Regions from separate parts of the Blautia producta genome, predicted to be linked through region 2. Evidence: a T-box and tRNA genes for the amino acid it is inferred to sense, from the RefSeq annotation. Region 2 holds a T-box; the other regions hold tRNA genes.
What was found. A T-box is a leader RNA that pairs with one kind of tRNA and senses whether it is charged. The one in region 2 lies ahead of BLCOC_RS04605 (valine--tRNA ligase), so its partner is inferred to be a tRNA-Val.

Region 1: it has a tRNA-Val gene. The T-box ahead of BLCOC_RS04605 (valine--tRNA ligase) is inferred to sense a tRNA for this amino acid. The anticodon was not compared.
Region 3: it has a tRNA-Val gene. The T-box ahead of BLCOC_RS04605 (valine--tRNA ligase) is inferred to sense a tRNA for this amino acid. The anticodon was not compared.

Annotation. Positions count from the first base shown of each region.
Region 1 is NZ_CP136422.1:1,909,027-1,915,051, forward strand. Features, by position in the region: gene BLCOC_RS08345 (sensor histidine kinase) at 1-171, shown strand, start outside; gene BLCOC_RS08350 (response regulator) at 164-1,717, shown strand; tRNA gene BLCOC_RS08355 (tRNA-Val) at 2,031-2,103, shown strand; tRNA gene BLCOC_RS08360 (tRNA-Met) at 2,135-2,208, shown strand; tRNA gene BLCOC_RS08365 (tRNA-Val) at 2,247-2,319, shown strand; tRNA gene BLCOC_RS08370 (tRNA-Met) at 2,352-2,425, shown strand; gene BLCOC_RS08375 (sigma-54-dependent Fis family transcriptional regulator) at 2,496-4,295, opposite strand; gene pdxA (4-hydroxythreonine-4-phosphate dehydrogenase PdxA) at 4,514-5,554, shown strand; gene BLCOC_RS08385 (four-carbon acid sugar kinase family protein) at 5,564-6,025, shown strand, end outside.
Region 2 is NZ_CP136422.1:1,070,562-1,076,586, forward strand. Features, by position in the region: gene BLCOC_RS04580 (DUF1700 domain-containing protein) at 1-153, shown strand, start outside; gene BLCOC_RS04585 (DUF4097 family beta strand repeat-containing protein) at 150-1,019, shown strand; gene BLCOC_RS04590 (PspC domain-containing protein) at 1,227-1,415, shown strand; gene BLCOC_RS04595 (CAP domain-containing protein) at 1,565-2,491, opposite strand; gene BLCOC_RS04600 (small, acid-soluble spore protein, alpha/beta type) at 2,690-2,896, shown strand; cobalamin riboswitch at 3,092-3,283, shown strand; T-box leader at 3,619-3,843, shown strand; gene BLCOC_RS04605 (valine--tRNA ligase) at 3,887-6,025, shown strand, end outside.
Region 3 is NZ_CP136422.1:2,104,144-2,110,168, reverse strand. Features, by position in the region: gene BLCOC_RS09295 (aldo/keto reductase) at 1-536, opposite strand, end outside; gene BLCOC_RS09290 (HAMP domain-containing sensor histidine kinase) at 657-1,829, opposite strand; gene BLCOC_RS09285 (response regulator transcription factor) at 1,817-2,488, opposite strand; tRNA gene BLCOC_RS09280 (tRNA-Val) at 2,704-2,777, shown strand; tRNA gene BLCOC_RS09275 (tRNA-Ala) at 2,788-2,860, shown strand; gene BLCOC_RS09270 (hypothetical protein) at 3,025-3,240, shown strand; gene BLCOC_RS09265 (IS1182 family transposase) at 3,442-5,196, opposite strand; gene BLCOC_RS09260 (nitroreductase family protein) at 5,434-6,025, shown strand, end outside.

The DNA of each region.
Region 1 (6,025 bases), 840 kb from region 2:
GAGTATGATGAGAACTTTGGATATGGCGTCCGCAATGTACATAAGAGAATCGAACTGCTTTTTGGAAAAGGATATGGACTGTATTATAAAATGAATAAAGAGGGAGGGGTTACGGTGGAGATTACTCTTCCTGCGGGAAAGCAAAAAACAGAGGGAGAAGATCATGTATAAAGCAATCGTTGTAGATGATGAGAAGATGATACGTGAAGGGATACGAGATACGATCCGATGGGAGCAGGTTGGAATCGGAGAGGTCTATACAGCGTCCAGCGGCAGGAAGGCATTGGAAATTATTGCCGAAAAACAGCCTGAAATCATGATAACGGATATCAATATGAGACGGATGACAGGGATCGAGCTGATAGAGCAGGTCAGGGAGATCCTGCCGGAAATGAAGGTGCTGGTGCTTACCGGATACGATGACTTTGAGTATGCCAGAACATGTCTCAGACTGAAGGTCCAAGAGTTCCTTTTAAAACCCGTAGACGAGAAGACCCTTGAAAAGGAAATCCGTAAACTGACAGAACAACTGGAAGGAGAGAAGCGAAAACAGAAGGAGCAGGAAGCAGTCCTGCGCACTGCCGGAAGCCGTCAGCAGGAAATCCTGGAGAACATCATGAGAGGCCTGATCTATGACCAGAATGCAAAAGATCTGGTATCCGCAGCCGGAGCCTATGGCATTGAGAGCGGCAAGACCATGCAGTTGGTGATCCTCATATGTGAAATACAGGATGAGGAAAAAGACGGTATTGCCGAAGGACTTTTAAATATGACGATCCGCAATATCTGTATGGGACTTCTCGACGCGCATCAGGAAGGAATCACGTTTTTCGACAGGCAGGACAGGGCACTTCTTTTGCTGTTCGGAGATAACAGCAATATGGAGGCCGTGGAAAAAACGGAGGAGATCGTCAATGTACTGCGGGAAGAACTGGACATTCGTGTGAAGGCTGTCCTGGGGAGTGTTGTAACAGAGCCGGAGGAGCTTTGTATTTCCTACAACAGTGCGCAATATCTCATAGAGTCATCCATGCCGCTCCAGCAGGTCACCCAGACAGTCAAAGCAAAAAACAGACGCCGGCTTTTCATGGATACTTTTACAGAGTTAAAAAACAAGATGCTTGTTGAATTGGGAAATGTGGAAGAGGCAGCCCGGATCATGGATATCTTTGAAATTGCTTCGGATTCTTATAATGTGTCTGACTCGGTAGTGCGCAGATGCTGTTTTGAATTGGTATCCACCCTGTATTTTGCAGTTGTCAGTAATTGCGGGGAGGAGAAGAAGGGAAATCTGGATTCTTTTTCTTATATGATCCTCCATAGCCAGAGAAAAGAGATTTTTTCTTATACAAAAGATTATATTGAAAAATTATTCTATCAGGAGGAGGGCGGCCACCAGATTGTGAGAAAAGTGGAAACCTACATCAAGAACCATCTGGAGGAAGAGCTGTCAGTGGGTGGTTTAGCTGCGCAGGTATATCTTTCACCCAATTATTTTTCAAAGCTCTTTAAAAAATTTACAGGGAAAGGATGTAATGAGTATATAGTGTTCTGCCGCATGGAGAAAGCAAAACAGCTCTTGGAGAGCACAGATCTGAAAGCGGGGGAAATTGGGCAGGCTGTGGGATACCATGAAATCAATTATTTCTCTCTGGCATTTAAAAAACAGACGGGCCTGTCGCCTATAAAATACAGAGAGAAATCCAGGGCGGTTTAGAGAGACTGCGTTTACCGTCCTATGCTGGAGCTTCAGGCAAAGAGCCAGGAGAGGATTTTGGAGAAGGGGTGATATTGTGACATAAGGAGATATAAGGAGGAATACGGAGGAAACGGTCTGATCAATACAGTACCCTTCCTCTGAAATTCCGGTGAAGATATCCGAAATTTCCATGCTTTGCGGCTGCCAGATATTAGAGATGGAAGAAAAAGAGATTTTTGTATTTTTTTGAAAAAAAGGTATTGACATTTGACACAATTTAAGGTTATAATAGCAAAGCAGTCAAGCGATGGCAAAGACTGTAAAACAAAATGGGATCTTAGCTCAGCTGGGAGAGCATCTGCCTTACAAGCAGAGGGTCATAGGTTCGAGCCCTATAGGTCCCATTCTTATGCCAAAAGCAGAAGAATTACACATGGCGAGATAGCTCAGCTGGCTAGAGCATACGGTTCATACCCGTAGTGTCGAGGGTTCAAGTCCCCCTCTCGCTACTTGCTGTACAAGCAGCATACAATCAAATAAAAGTCATGGGATCTTAGCTCAGCTGGGAGAGCATCTGCCTTACAAGCAGAGGGTCATAGGTTCGAGCCCTATAGGTCCCATTCTTTTGCCAAAAAGCAGAAGGATTACAGACGGCGAGATAGCTCAGCTGGCTAGAGCATACGGTTCATACCCGTAGTGTCGAGGGTTCAAGTCCCCCTCTCGCTACTATAGAAAGAGGATTTTCAACTTATTTTATTGAGTTGAAAATCCTCTTTTGTGATATTTGGTTCTATTCTCAATTGTTTTCTCTACTTTTTAATATTCGCCACAGTGTACTGCGTCCGATGCCAAGACGCCGGGCAGTTTTTTCTTTGTTTCCCTTTTCCTCGTTTAATATTAATTTAATAATCTGGTAATTGATTTCATCCAGAGATTGTTTCAAATCTATGGACATAGCACGATCAGCGGGGGCAGCAGGAATATAAGGTTCTTCCCGGCGGAGCAGTTGTTTAACACTTTCTACAGAAATATAAGAGGTAGGTGTGATCACCACAAGCTCTTTAATGATTCTTTTAAGTTGATCTAAGTTATTTTTCCAGGGAAAATCCTTCATAATAGCCATAGCATCCCCATCAAATCCTATGATCTGTTTTCCAAGGGCAGCATTAAGCTTGTTGATATATAATGTAGAAATACTGGGTATATCCTCTTTGCGCTCCCGAAGCGGCGGAAGGTTTAAAATAAGGCATGAAAGATGGTTTGCCAAATAATTATAAACTGTTTCCGTTTCAGCATAAGCCTTTTCATTGGTTACCAGTGAAAATATCAGTCGGTTGTGCTTATGCAGGTCAGTCTGTTCCAGATAGGTAAACAATTTGGAAAGCTGGTTTTTATTTAGTGCTCCGGGATTTTTGATGTATATGGTGGTGTGTACGTGAGTCAGAGGAGAATTTTCACTGCCTATTAGCGAATTCCATTTGCGTTCATTCATAAGGGGGCAATCTATCGTATAGAGCGGATTGCTCTCATAGGGACCGTTTTCATATAAAAGATGTGCGGCTTTATCCTTTCCGGTTCCGGTTTCGCCCAATATCAGGACGGGCTGATTTGTTTTACTGTATTCTGTAATGGATTGCTTTACACTGCCTACATTATTTGCACTACTGTAGTAAGTGATAAAATCACTGGGTTGTCGGTCGGGTTTATTATAAATGGATATGCTGTTGTCTTCAGGTTCATATAGCGCTTTTTTCTTCTGTATACTGATCGTTGTGTAAGTATGTTCTTCATATAGCAGGTGTCTGTTGGAGAGAATGACGGTTTCATGATCGATTTGCCGTTCCACTGTCTGATCAGGGATTTGGAGAAAAGAATCCAAATAACAATGGACCAGGTTCATCAGATGGGAATCCATGTCACTTGCGGAGAGACTCGAGAACCAAAGCGTACCGGAGGCATCATAGATCAGGAAATCATTTTCACCTTCTGTGAGTATGGCCTGAAACAAATCTTTTTGTTTATGGACATACTGAGAAGAATTTACCAGCTTAACAGCTTCATTTAAGGCTGTATCAATGCTTTCTGTGCCGGAGGAGAGAAGGATTGAATTCAGCCCGAGTTTTTGGGCCACAGTTGAACCGATCATATCGCATAGAGTCAGAGTGCATCCGTGTTCCATAGCATTTCGCAGAGCCGGTTCAGCATCGGTCTCATTGGTAAAGGTGATGATATCAATGTTATACTGCAGCAGATCACACAATACGTGGGCACAGTTGGTAATGCTGGGAAAACCCGCGATGACAAACTTGCCGGAATAATTTTCCGCCATTTTTATAGCGCGAAGTATGTCGTATACGGAGATGGCAACCTCTACTACCGGAAGTTCTACTGCGGCGCGAATCATATCGGCTGTACCGCCTCGGGAAATAATGACATCATAATTATTGTGCGCCAGTTCCTGTGCAATCTTCCGTCCTATACTTAAATCACCAATCTGTACCGTTAAATCAATGTCTTTTCTTCTTTGAGCAGTAGCAGTTATAGATTCTGCCATGCCTTCATAAGGGGCAACTACTAATATCTTTGTTTTCTTCATATATATCCTCTTATTTTAATTAATGTTTTAAAATGAAACCATATACTTATTTTACATTAAAAAAGTATATGTGACAAGGAAAAAAATAAAAATGTTTCAAAAAGATACGATTTAATTATACTGGACTATTGATAACATATGAATAACGAAGTAATATATAAAAAAGAACATAAAAATAATTAATTGTGTTTCATAATAAAACGATGGAGAGGCATATGATGAACAAAAAACCAATAATTGGAATTACTATGGGAGATCCGGCTGGAAATGGACCGGAGCTTTCTGTAAAAGTTTTGGCAAGGCGTGAAATTTATGAACAGTGCTGTCCTCTTATTATCGGAGATGCAGCTTGCATCGAGGAGGCAATAAAGATTACCGGAAATGAGAATCAATTAAAAATTAATACGGTTGAAGATGTAAAAAATGCAAAATTTGAATATGGTACGGTAGATGTCTATGACATGAAAATCATAGATATAAAAAAGCGTATCTATGGTAAAGTGACTGCCGAATGTGGTGAGGCTGCGTTTCGTTATGTGGAGAAAGTTATTCAGCTGGCTATGGAGGGGGAAGTGGATGCAACTGTAACAAATGCGATAAATAAAGAAGCCATTAATCTGGCTGGTCATCATTATTCCGGTCATACGGAAATTTATGCTCACTACACAGATACAGATAAGTATACAATGATGCTGGCCCATGAGAATCTGCGGGTAGTGCATGTATCGACTCACGTATCTCTTCGTCAAGCCTGTGATAATGTGAAGAAAAATAGGGTTCTGGAGGTTATTCGCATTGCAGATGAAGGATGTAAAGCTTTGGGGATTAAAGAACCAAAGATTGGTGTGGCTGGGCTTAATCCCCATTGTGGGGAAAATGGTATGTTTGGTATGGAGGAGATTGAAGAGATCCAACCCGCAATTGATATTGCCGTAGCAGAGGGTATCAATATACCAGAATTAAGGCCAACTCCTCCTGATACAGTTTTCTCCAAAGCTCTGGGAGGCTGGTATGATATTGTAGTTGCCATGTATCATGACCAGGGGCACATTCCGCTGAAGGTTAAGGGATTTGTTTACAATAAAACTCTGAAGAAGTGGGATGCAGTGGCGGGTGTAAATATTACATTGGGACTGCCGATCATCCGTACTTCTGTAGATCATGGAACAGGATTTGGACATGCAGGTGATGGCAGTGCAAATGAACGGAGTTTGGCTAATGCCATAGAATATGCTGTCAGATTCGCCAATAACAGATAGGGTGAAACCATGGTAAAAATGCTGATAATTGCTGATGATTTTACGGGTGCTCTGGACACGGGAATACAGTTTGCCAAGAAAGGGATAATTACTCAGGTAATAATAGGCTCACGGACAGAGCAGATTAAGGTGTCGGAAACCGCACGTGTTCTGGTGGTGGATTTGGAGACTAGGCCAATGAAAGCAGAAGACGCTTACAGTGCAGTCTATCAGTTGACAAGATGGGCCATTCGTTTCAGTATTCCTATCATCTATAAAAAAACAGATTCAGCGCTCAGAGGGAATGTTGGTGCAGAGCTAAGTGCAGTTGTAGATGCATCAGAAGAAAATCTGTATTTCATTCCTGCTTTTCCTGATATTGGGAGGGTAACCTTAAACGGCATACATTATATTGGTGATGTCCCTTTGGAAAGGAGCGCGTTTAAAGAAGATCCTTTTGAACCCGTGCATTTTTCTTATCTTCCGGCTATT
Region 2 (6,025 bases):
GGTGTGGGAATGATAATGTCAGCCGTGGGTATTCTGCTGGTCATGGTATTTGTACTGGTCGTGGCAAAGGTATTGCCGGCAGTGTTCCGCTGGGTGATCGATTTGATCCAGAGGATCATCCACAGAGGAAAAAGGGGAGGTGACCATTCATGAAAAAATTCACAAAATTTTGTATGATCGCAGCACTGGTACTGGTTATTGTAGGCGGTGCGCTGTTTTTATCAGGACTCGTCATGGGAGCTACCTGGGATGGGGTGACAACAGCCGCGGAAAATGGTTTTAATTGGGCGCCTTTTAGGAATTGGATACGCAGTGACAATGATTTTAATTTTACGGAATCTATAGATGACATCAAAGAGACAATGAATGGAAAAGCGGTTAAAGAGTATGAGTTTGATGCAGACCAGGTAATAGATTTGGATGTGGATACAAAGTATGCATATGTGTCAGTCATCCGCTCTTCGGCAAAAGATAAGATCCGTGTAAGAGTTTATTCTAATAAGGATAAGGTGGAATTTGACCAAGACGACGGTCAGCTCTCAATAGAAAGATCCTACCGCAGACGTTCCATTGAAAAATATCCCATTCAGATAGAAATTCCGGAAAATAAAAGGTTTGAGGACGCGGAATTCCAAATTGGAGCAGGGATGCTGGAGGTCCAGGATCTGCAGGCAGAAAGCCTGATCATGTACGTGGGAGCCGGCACGGTAGACACCAGCGGAATTATCAGGGCAGACGATGCAGAACTGGGTACAGGTATGGGTACAATGGATATTGCATTTATAGATTTTAACACAGGCTCTGTGGACTGCGGAATGGGAACCATGACGGCAAAGCTGGCGGGGAAACGCAAGGACTATCGTACAGATTTAGACTGCGGGTTAGGCTCAGTTACTATTGGAAGTGAATCCCACAGTGGTATCAGTTCTCTTGAGACAGGTGACAGCAATGCTCAAAAATATATGGAGATAGAATGCGGAATGGGCACTGTGGATATATTATTTGAAAACGGGGATTAATTATTCAATAGGACTGCGCATTCATTGCGCTGACTGTAGGAAAGAATTCCGCAGATAAGTAAAATTCCTATCGTTTAAGAGGATTCTGCAAAGGCTTTTGCTTGTAGTTGCGAGGGCATTTAACAGGTATAAAAGAGATTGATATTAGAGAATTGGTAACAGGAATTGGAAATTGTAAAAATTGGTTCAGATGAAAGGAGAATCATTATGTCTGATAAGAGATTATATAGGTCATCTACAAATTATATGCTGGCTGGTGTGTGCGGAGGGATTGCGGAATACTTCAATATCGACCCGACACTGGTGAGGCTTGCGTGGGTGATACTTTCCTGCTTTGGGATGGTATGGACGGGGATTGTGGCGTATATTATTGCCTCAATCATCATACCGAAATAGGGGGAGTAGTGAGAGGCAATAATCGAGTATTATTGCCTCAATCATCATACAAAAATAAGCATAAACAGTAAAATACAACGGCTGCAGTGGGGAACACTGCAGCCGTTGTATTTATGTGTGGTGTGTACTTATGATTGTATGTGTTTAATTTAATATGTGAATAACTGTGTCCAATAGTTAATGCCGGAGGCGTTTTGGTGGTAGCCTACGCCGATTTTGGTGAAGTTTTTATTTAGGATGTTGGCTCTGTGACCTTCGCTGTTCATCCAGCCGTTCATAACCTGCTCCGGGGTTTTCTGGCCCCATGCAATGTTTTCCCCTGAACCGCGGTAAGTGACGCCCTGCTGAGTCAGGGCAGTGTTGAAGGAACTTCCGTCAGGACGGGTGTGGGAGAAGGATTTCTCAATTTCCCTTGCTCTGACCTGAGCGGCAGCCTGGATGGAAGTATCGGCTGTCACAGGTGACAGACCGGCTTTGGCACGCTCCCGGTTGACAAGATCCACTACCTGACGGACAAAGTCCGCATTCTCTGTGTCAGTGTCCGGGAGGCTGGGATTTTCGGGCTTGTTGTTGTCCGGAGAATCTGGGGTTTCGGGCTTGTTGTTGTCCGGAGAATCTGGGGTTTCGGGTTTGTTGTTGTCCGGAGAATCTGGGGTTTCGGGCTGTTCGCCGTCCGGTGTATCCGGCATTTCCGGTTGTTCATTATCCGGAGAATCTGGGGCTTCAGGCTGTTCACTGTCCGGTGTGTCCGGATTTTCGGGCTGTTCGTTGTCCGGTATATCCGGGTTTTCCGGCTGATTGTCGTCCGGAGAATCGGGCATTTCCGGCTGTCCGTTTCCCGGAAGTTCCGGGCAGAGGGATACCAGCCAGCCGGGAATGGAGCAGTCAATGCCCATACTTTCCAGTTTTTGTTTCAATTCGTCCAGGTTGGATATATTTCCTGCTACGATAATACCTTTGCTCTTCAGATTCTGCTTTACATCCTCAATAGAAGCAGCCTGTACGCGGACCGGGGTGATAGCCATGGCGCTTACCACAGCCATCGCAAGAAATCCCGGTAATATTTTGTGTTTCATAAAGACCTCCTTAATTGTTACAAAAATGTTATGTAATTGTTACAAAGAAAATGGTAACATGTTTTTATCAGGAAAGAAACAGGGAACATCTGGAATACCGCTGAGCATAAAACATTTTTAATCATATTTGTTTAAAAAGAAAAGAACAGGTCATACTTGAAAGAGACTTTAATTATTTATAAAGGAGTGTGACTTTTCATGAGCAAGAAAAATGATGAGAAGATTGATCTGAATAAGATTCCCCGTGATGAGATGCTGAAATATGAAATAGCAGAGGAGCTGGGTCTTCTTGACCAGGTTTTGGAGTCAGGTTGGAAGAGTCTTTCTGCCAAAGAGACAGGCCGGATCGGCGGCATTATGACAAGAAGAAAACGTGAAAGCAAAAAAGCAGAGAGTACATCGTAACAGTTCAGCCTTCCATTGTCCCGCGAGGTGTTGCCTTGCATTCGCAAGGCAATCCCGAGGCAGCTACGCGCCAGACTGCGGTTTTTGCAGTCTGTGTGCATGTCTTTGTTGCTATGAAGCCGAAAGGTTGAATAGTAACAGTACATCAAATGGGGGTTGACTGAACCCTTTGACAATGGTAACATAAATATGTATAATTCCATAAAATAATCAAGTGCATCCGCACTGGCCGCACAGTGCTGGTGAAAAGGGAATCAGGTGCAAATCCTGAGCGATGCGGTCACTGTAAATGGGGAGCGATGCCACAATGCCATTGCATATAAATGTGAGAAGGCGGTTAAGCGATGAACCATAAGCCAGGAAACCTGCTTGATGGCAGTAGGGTGAAAACTTCCGTGCAAAGTTTACAACCTGAATTTCCATTGGAAATTCTTATTATGGAATGCCGAAAGGCCGAACCTGAATTTATAGAATTATGCAGCAGATTAAACGGCAGGGATTCCTCTGATTCTTTTACCTGGTGTATCCGCACCCTTCATTATAGAAGGAATCAGGTAACTGTTCACTGGGTTGTACGAAACAGTTACAGAACCAGGATAGGATCAGAGGGAAAATATCCCTTGCAAAGTGAGCGATAAGTCCGTAGAAGCGGGCTTATTTTTTTGTTTTTCACAATTTATTCACTTGACAAACCAAGATAATGTGATTATGATGGGACGTATGAAAAGGTGATGAGAAAGAGGAGTACATCCCGGAGCCTGACAGAGAGAACGATCCACCGGCTGTAAGATCGTTTCAGGGGAATGGATGGAAGGTAGCTTTTGAACCGGAGGGCTGAAGAAAGTGGTTTGTAAAGGATGAATCAGGAGTAGGCCTTCACGCGTAGTCTGCGTTAACGGACATGAGTGAGAAAAAAAGGTGGTACCGCGGAATATTTCGCCCTTTACAGTGCAGTCTGTAAAGGGCGTTTTTTAATTTAAGGAGGAGATTATGAGCAAGGAACTTGCCAAGACTTATGACCCAAAGGGTCTGGAGGACAGAATTTATCAGAAATGGCTGGATAACAAATATTTCCACGCAGAAGTAAACAGAGACAAGAAACCATTTACCATAGTAATGCCCCCGCCCAATGTAACAGGCCAGCTCCATATGGGACACGCGCTGGATGAGACCATGCAGGATATCCTAATCCGTTTTAAGAGAATGCAGGGATACGAAGCATTGTGGCAGCCGGGCACAGACCATGCGGCCATTGCAACGGAAGTAAAAGTTATTGAAAAACTGAAAGCACAGGGAATTGATAAAAACGAGATTGGAAGAGAAGAATTTCTGAAGCACGCCTGGGAATGGAAAGAGGAATACGGCGGAAAGATCATCAACCAGCTAAAGAAACTGGGCGCATCTGCTGACTGGGACAGAGAACGTTTTACCATGGATGAGGGATGTTCCCAGGCAGTACAGGAAGTTTTCATTAAATTATACGAAAAAGGTTACATCTATAAAGGATCCCGCATTATCAACTGGTGTCCGGTATGTCAGACATCCATTTCTGACGCGGAGGTAGAGCATGAGGATCAGGACGGATTTTTCTGGCACATCAATTACCCTATCGTTGGAGAGGAAGGACGCTATGTAGAGATCGCAACCACGCGTCCAGAGACCCTTCTGGGAGATACGGCTGTTGCAGTTAATCCCGAGGATGACAGATACAAAGACCTGGTTGGTAAAATGCTGAAGCTGCCTCTGACAGACAGAGAGATCCCGGTTGTGGCAGACGAATATGTGGATAAAGAATTCGGTACCGGATGTGTGAAGATCACACCGGCCCATGACCCCAATGACTTTGAAGTGGGAAAACGCCACAGTCTGCCGGAGATCACCATCATGAACGATGATGCCACCATCAATGAGCTGGGCGGCAAATACGCGGGTATGGACCGCTATGAGGCCAGAAAAGCCATGGTAAAAGACCTGGAGGAACAGGGGCTTCTGGTGAAAGTGGTACCCCATGCCCACAGTGTCGGCACCCATGACCGCTGCCATGCCACAGTGGAGCCTATGATCAAGCCCCAGTGGTTTGTCAGGATGAAGGAGATGGGAGAGGCTGCCATCAAGACTCTGGAGGACGGCAGTCTGCAGTTTGTTCCCGACCGTTTTGATAAGATCTACATGCACTGGCTGGAGAATATCCGGGACTGGTGTATTTCCCGTCAGCTCTGGTGGGGACACAGGATCCCTGCCTATTACTGTGACAAATGCGGGGAGGTAACAGTTGCCAGAGAGATGCCGAAGATCTGCCCAAAATGCGGCTGTGAACATCTGACACAGGACGAGGATACCTTGGATACCTGGTTTTCCTCCGCACTCTGGCCTTTCTCCACACTGGGATGGCCAAACAAAACAGAGGAGATGGAGTATTTCTATCCCACAGATGTACTGGTAACAGGCTATGACATTATTTTCTTCTGGGTCATCCGTATGGTATTCTCAGGACTGGAGCAGACAGGTAAAACACCTTTCCACCATGTGCTGATCCACGGCCTGATCCGCGATTCCCAGGGCCGCAAGATGAGTAAATCCCTTGGAAACGGCATTGATCCTCTGGAGGTGATTGACAAATACGGCGCTGACGCGCTGCGGCTCACACTTATGACAGGAAACGCACCGGGCAATGACATGCGTTTTTACTGGGAGAGAGTGGAGGCAAGCCGAAACTTTGCCAACAAAGTATGGAACGCTTCCCGCTTTATCATGATGAACCTGGAAAAAGCGGAGGTTCCGACCGAGATCGATCTAAACACACTGACCAGCGCAGACAAGTGGATCCTCTCCAAAGTAAATACCCTGGCAACAGAGGTTACGGAGAACCTGGATAAATACGAGCTGGGCATTGCAGTCCAGAAAGTTTATGACTTTATCTGGGAGGAGTTCTGTGACTGGTATATCGAGATGGTAAAACCAAGGCTGTACAATGACGAGGACAACACCAAGGCAGCAGCACTCTGGACTCTGAAAACAGTTCTGGGCAATGCGCTGAAGCTTCTTCATCCCTATATGCCGTTTATCACAGAGGAAATCTTCTGTACCCTGCATCCGGAGGAGGAATCTATCATGATCGCGTCCTGGCCG
Region 3 (6,025 bases), 1.0 Mb from region 2:
AACTGAATCTGGCAGAATTCCATCTGCTCTCCGTAAGCCTCTAAAAAACGTTTCATCACATCATAACTTCCATGAGCGGAAAAGCCCAGATGATGGATCCTTCCCTTTTCCTTCTGTTTCATCAGATAGTCAAAAATGCCATATTTCTCATCCAGGTACGCGTCAATGTTCATCTCACATACATTGTGGAACAGATAGAAATCAAAATACTCCACTTTGCATTTCTCCAACTGTTTTTCAAAAATTTCTTCCACTTTATCCATATTGGAGAGATCATACCCCGGAAATTTAGTTGCAAGATAATAGGTACTGCGGGGGTATTGATCCAAGATCCTGCCCATAACGGTTTCTGAATTCCCCTCATGGTACCCCCAGGCTGTGTCGTAATAATTTATTCCATGTTCCATGGCGTATGCCACCATCTCTGCGGCTGCCTTCTCATCAATCCTGGAATCTTCTCCGTTTATGACCGGAAGACGCATAGCTCCCATTCCCAGCGCAGATAATTTCATGTCCTGAAAATTCTTATAGATCATTTTGTCCGCTCCCTTCTTATACTGATCATTACTATTTTAAATCATTCTCATGCATAGCACAAATACTTATAAAATATGGATTTCCATAACCCGCAGCTATAGTGTCCCGTCGGGATGCGGCTATTCTATGTGAAATCCCGCCTTCACATAAGCCCCTCCCAAATCAGCACTGCCCAACAGCAGTTTACCTCCATGCATCTCGCAGTACAGTTTACTCAGATACATTCCGAGGCCAAAATGCTTCAGGTCATCTGCAAGGTTATCATGGTAGAAGGGTTTCGTGATCTCTTCTTCCTCTCCATGAAATCCCTCCCCGTCATCCCCCATGGAAATAAAAAGCATTCCGTCTGTCACCTCCATAGTAATGAGGATCATATGCCGGGCATACCGCACTGCATTTCCCAGAAGATTCTCATACACCTCACATATCAAGGAAAAATCACCAAAAAAGCCATTTGGCATTCCCTCCGATCTTATGACGGTTCGGCAGGATTCCTTGTTGGCCAGAGCCTTTGCCGTCTGTTCCATGTATCTGAGCAATGCAGAGGTCTCTATCTTATCCATATGAACCGTTCTCTCTTCGATGCCGGAAAGCCGCCTCATCTGTTCCACAAAGGCATTCAGCCTGTCAATCTGCTGCATTCCCGAGGACAGCATTTCCTCCATGTCCTGCTGGCTTAACTGCCCCGCAGGCAGAAACTCCATAAGCGTTTCCTGGTATCCCCGCAGCACTGCAAGGGGGGAACGGATATCATGGGCAATGACCGCCTTCAGCGTTCTCTCCTGTTCCACCATGCTCCAGAGCTGTCGGTTGTTTTCTTGAAGCTGGGAGCGCATACGGTCAAATTCCCGGCACAGACTTCCCATTTCATCCTTTTTCCTGTAATCTACAGGAAAGTCCAGATGGTTTTCCTGTATTTTTCTGGAACCTTCTGTCAGTATCTGAAGCGGCTCCCTGATCTTATCACGGTAAAAGCAAAAAACCGCGATCACACTGCCGATCATAGGCAGTATAAGCATAGACCATGTTTCCACCGCGTCGCAGATCTGGGTCATGACATAATCTCTGTGAAGCATATCCTTCTGTGCGGGCCTTGTGATCTCCGTGATATTTCCTGTCTCCTCCTCAAAGTCCAGATGTTTATCCCAGTCTGTATATTCCGCCCAGATTTGTCTCTGAGTCCCCTCCGCCATTTTGATAACCACGGCTGAGAGGAAAAAGGTGATAATGATCGCCGCAGTCATGTAAAGTACAATTGTTTTCCTAAGCGAAAGATTCCTTATTTTTTCCATCGGTACCCACTTCCCCATACAGTCTCAATATACTCCGTGCCGGTATATTCTCCTATTTTTCTCCGTATTCTTCTTATGAGTTCCGTGATCACCCTGCTGTCGCCCTCCGCATCATAGCCGCAGACCCTTTCATAGATCCGCTCCTTGTCAAACACCTGACCCGGATTTTTGGAGAGGAATTCCACAATATCGTACTCCAGTTTTGTAAGCTCCAGCTCCCGGTCATCATACAGGGCTTTCCTGGCACTATAGTCCAGCAGCAGCCCCTCCCTGTATCTGAGATTTGGCTTTTTCCTGCCTCGTTCCTCTCTTTTTATATGTGCCGTGATCCTCGCCTCCAGTTCCTTCAGGCTGAACGGCTTGACAATATAGTCATCTCCCCCGGAAAGCAGGCCGTTTATCCTGTCCTGCTCCTCAACTCTGGCTGTCAGGAACAATATGGGACATGAAACGAATTCCCTGATCTTCATACACAGTTCTATTCCGTCCATACGCGGCATATTAATATCCAGCAAGATCAAATCCGGGTTATCCTCTATTTTCTCCAGGGCCGTTAAGCCGTCATCTGCAAGCAAAATGCTGTATCCCCTTAAACGGAAATAATTTTCCAGCATTTTGAGCAGGGCTTTATCATCATCAACAAACAACAATTTATACATATATCTTCCCTTCCATGCCCTATAGACGAATTATTTTCAAAACAAAAGAGTGCGGCAGATTTTCTGACAAATGAAAAAAGCCGGGATTTACCGCTGCAGCTCCCTGTCACAAGATCCTATAACTGGAATTATACTATAAAAACTTGTATCCTACAAATAAATCACCCCGGAAATACTCTTGCATTTCTCAAACAAAGTGCTATAATATTTTATATGGAAGCATAGCTCAGCCGGGATGAGCGTTCGCCTCACACGCGAAAGGTCAGGAGTTCGAGCCTCCTTGCTTCCATTATTTTTTTGGGGATATAGCTCAGCTGGGAGAGCGATACGTTCGCAACGTATAGGTCACGGGTTCGAATCCCGCTATCTCCATGAATTTTCTTTCTCACATCCCATAAAAGGCAGTATTATGCTGCTTTTCATAAAAACTTTAGTATATTCATACAAATATCACCAACCCTTCACATTTTTTCCAAGAAATGGTCATAATTACCATGTATACTCTTATTATAAAAAGAGTAAAGGAGGCTTAACACATGATAGGAACTTTAATGAATAATGGCCGCACCTGTGTTCTCAAGGAGAACGGCGGCAGCAAAAAGATACCCGTTCATCCGGAACAATATGTATATGTGCAGGTCTCCAATGCGTGGATACCTGCCATACTGAAATATTCCGGTGAACGGCAGAACTGGTATTTTGAATACCTGCCCAAGCTGCCTGTAAATGGCTGCAGGGTTATGACAAAGTAAAAACAGAATACGGCAAGATAAACCGGGGGGACTGTCGGTTAATACTGATTTTTAAAGCCCCTACACCAAAACAAGCATATCCCGCAGATTTCCTTGCTTTTCAGCAAAGGACGTTCTGCGGGATATGCTTGTTTTTCTTTACTTCTCCTATTTTAGGGCGCAAAATCCCCTTTTTACATATTTGCAGCTCCGCTCTGGCAGCTAAGCTGTCTTTTGATCAGATTTTCCTGCGTATTTCTCGATCTCATGGTAAAGAAACCGATGATATTTATTTATATTCCGGCCAATTGCATACAGCATGAATTCTTTATACACTTTTTCTGAATTGCGGTAATTGAACCGACGGAAGTTTTCGTTTTCCTTGATGTCCCCGAAGTGCCCTTCGGTCTGGATGGAACGGATCTGGCGCTTCAGGATCCCCTTCTCACTCTGGATGTTGGCATTGGATGCTTCTTTCAGTTCCTCCCACTGCTCATTGATCTTCATGACTTTATTTCGGTCACTGTTTTTTTCCGCATTGTACTTATACAGACAACGGGATTTATGTTCACAGCCGCTGCAATCTGCACATCCATAGACTTCCCATGTCTGGCTATACCCGTCCTGCTCCTTACTTTCTGTCCGGATATGACGAAGCTCTCTTCCGTCATGACAGATATAGTAGCGCTCATCTTCAAAGATATGGGTTGTCATGTTGTAATATTTGCTGATATCTTCTTTATAGGCACGGGTTTTCCGTTTTTCGTGATCCTGGAGTTTGATATAACTGGCAATCCCATTGTGTTTCAGATACAAGAGGTTTTTCTCGCTGCAGTATCCGCTGTCTGCTGTCACTTCATCCAATACTTTACCAAAGGCTTTCTGATGCTTCTCCAAAACCGGGATCAGGGTGTTATAATCTGTACGGTCATTGCTCACGTATCCGTGAACGATGAAATAGTTCTCCACCGCGATCTGAACGTTGTAAGCTGGTTTTAACTGACCGTTGAGCATGTGGTCTTCCTTCATCCGCATAAACGTTGCTTCCAGATCCGTTTTGGAATAACTGTTGCGGTCTTTCCCCATGATTTCAAAGCATTCTTTATATCCCATCAGGCGGTTTCCGCATTCCTCCAGTTCCTCATACAGTTTTTGAAGCTCGGACTTCGTTTTTCCCTTACTGTGGACGAATGATATCCCCTCACCTTCTGTGATCTGCATCAGATTCTTCTGAAGCTTCAAAATCTCAAGAGGGGAGCAGTTATCTATTTCGATGATTGTATTGTTTGAGAGCTTCTTATGCTTTGTCAGTTTTCGTTTCCGGTTTTCATCAATCACACGCCTGACTTTTTCCATGCCTTCGATGATGAACATCTTTGCATCCCCAAGGTCGTATTTCGCTGCATACCCATTTTCATGCAGAAGTGTATTGTACTTTTCATAAAGTGCATCTATCTTATCCAAAAGACCTGCAAGATGGTAATTGATGCTCCCTCTCCAGACAAAAGTATAGCGGTTTGCATTGGCTTCCAGCTTCGTACCATCAATAAAGAGTTCTTTGAGCGTGATCAGGCCCTCTTTTTTCAATTGGCGCATGAATTGGTAATTCAGCTCATCCAGAAGATCACCCGTCAGTTTTTTATTCTTGAATTCATAGAAAGCATCCCGCTTCGGTTTCTGCCCTTTGGTCAGCCAGATAAAAGCAAGGTCCCTTTCGCATAATTCAACAATACGGTCAACAGAACGCACTCCGCGCATGTTTGCGTAGGTAACGACAGCATACATCATGATTGGATTGTACCCGGTTCTTCCCTTATCTGAACAACAGGCAAGCAGGCCTGAAAAATCTAATTCCTCCATCACTTTTTTTAGGGTATAAACTGGATCGTCATCGGGTAAATGCAATTCGAAGAAACTGAAGTTAATTTTCTGTTGCCCTAAATCAAAAAATTCGTTATAATAATCTTGTTTAAGCATAGTTCTATTATAACATGGAACGGAGGAAAAGATGGTTGTCGTTAGCCATCTTTTTTTCTGTTTTAGGATATAGTTCAAGGGGAGGATGTGACCGATGATGGTCAAATCCTCCCCTGTTTTAGGCTATCTATTTCCCGACAGCCCCTTTTTTATTGGTAACGTGTTTCTTTACCAATGTTGTATTCTCCTCCTCTTTTGATATAATGGTTAACAAATGTTAACGAAAGGAGTCCACTCATGGCAAAACATGCAGTAAAAATTCATACCTCATTATGCATCGGCTGTGGTTTATGCGCAAAGACATGTGCTGCGCACAATATCGTACTGAAAAATAAAAAGGCAGAAACCATATTAGATGACTGTATCCTGTGTGGTCAGTGCTCTGCAGTCTGTCCAAAGGAGGCAGTCACCATCAGCGGCTATGATACAAAACCGATCACCCAAAATGGCACTGTACACCTGAATCCCCATGAAGTCCTGGATGTCATCCGCTTCAGACGCACCATACGGCAGTTTCAAAAGAAAGAGATTCCTCATGCTGTGCTGGAACAGATCCTGGAAGCAGGCAGTCTCACACATACAGCCAAAAATATGCAGGATGTCTCCTTTGTGGTCCTTGAGAAAGAAAAAGACGCTGTGGAACAGATGGCTGTCCGCCTCTTTAAAAAACTAAAGCCCTTTGCGGATTTGTTCAGTCCTATTGCCAGACTTAATAAAATACACCCACATTTTTTCTTCTTCCAGGCACCTACTGTCATTGTTATCCTGGCAAAAGACAAAACCAACGGCATACTCGCAGCACAAAATATGGAGTTTGTGGCAGAGGCCA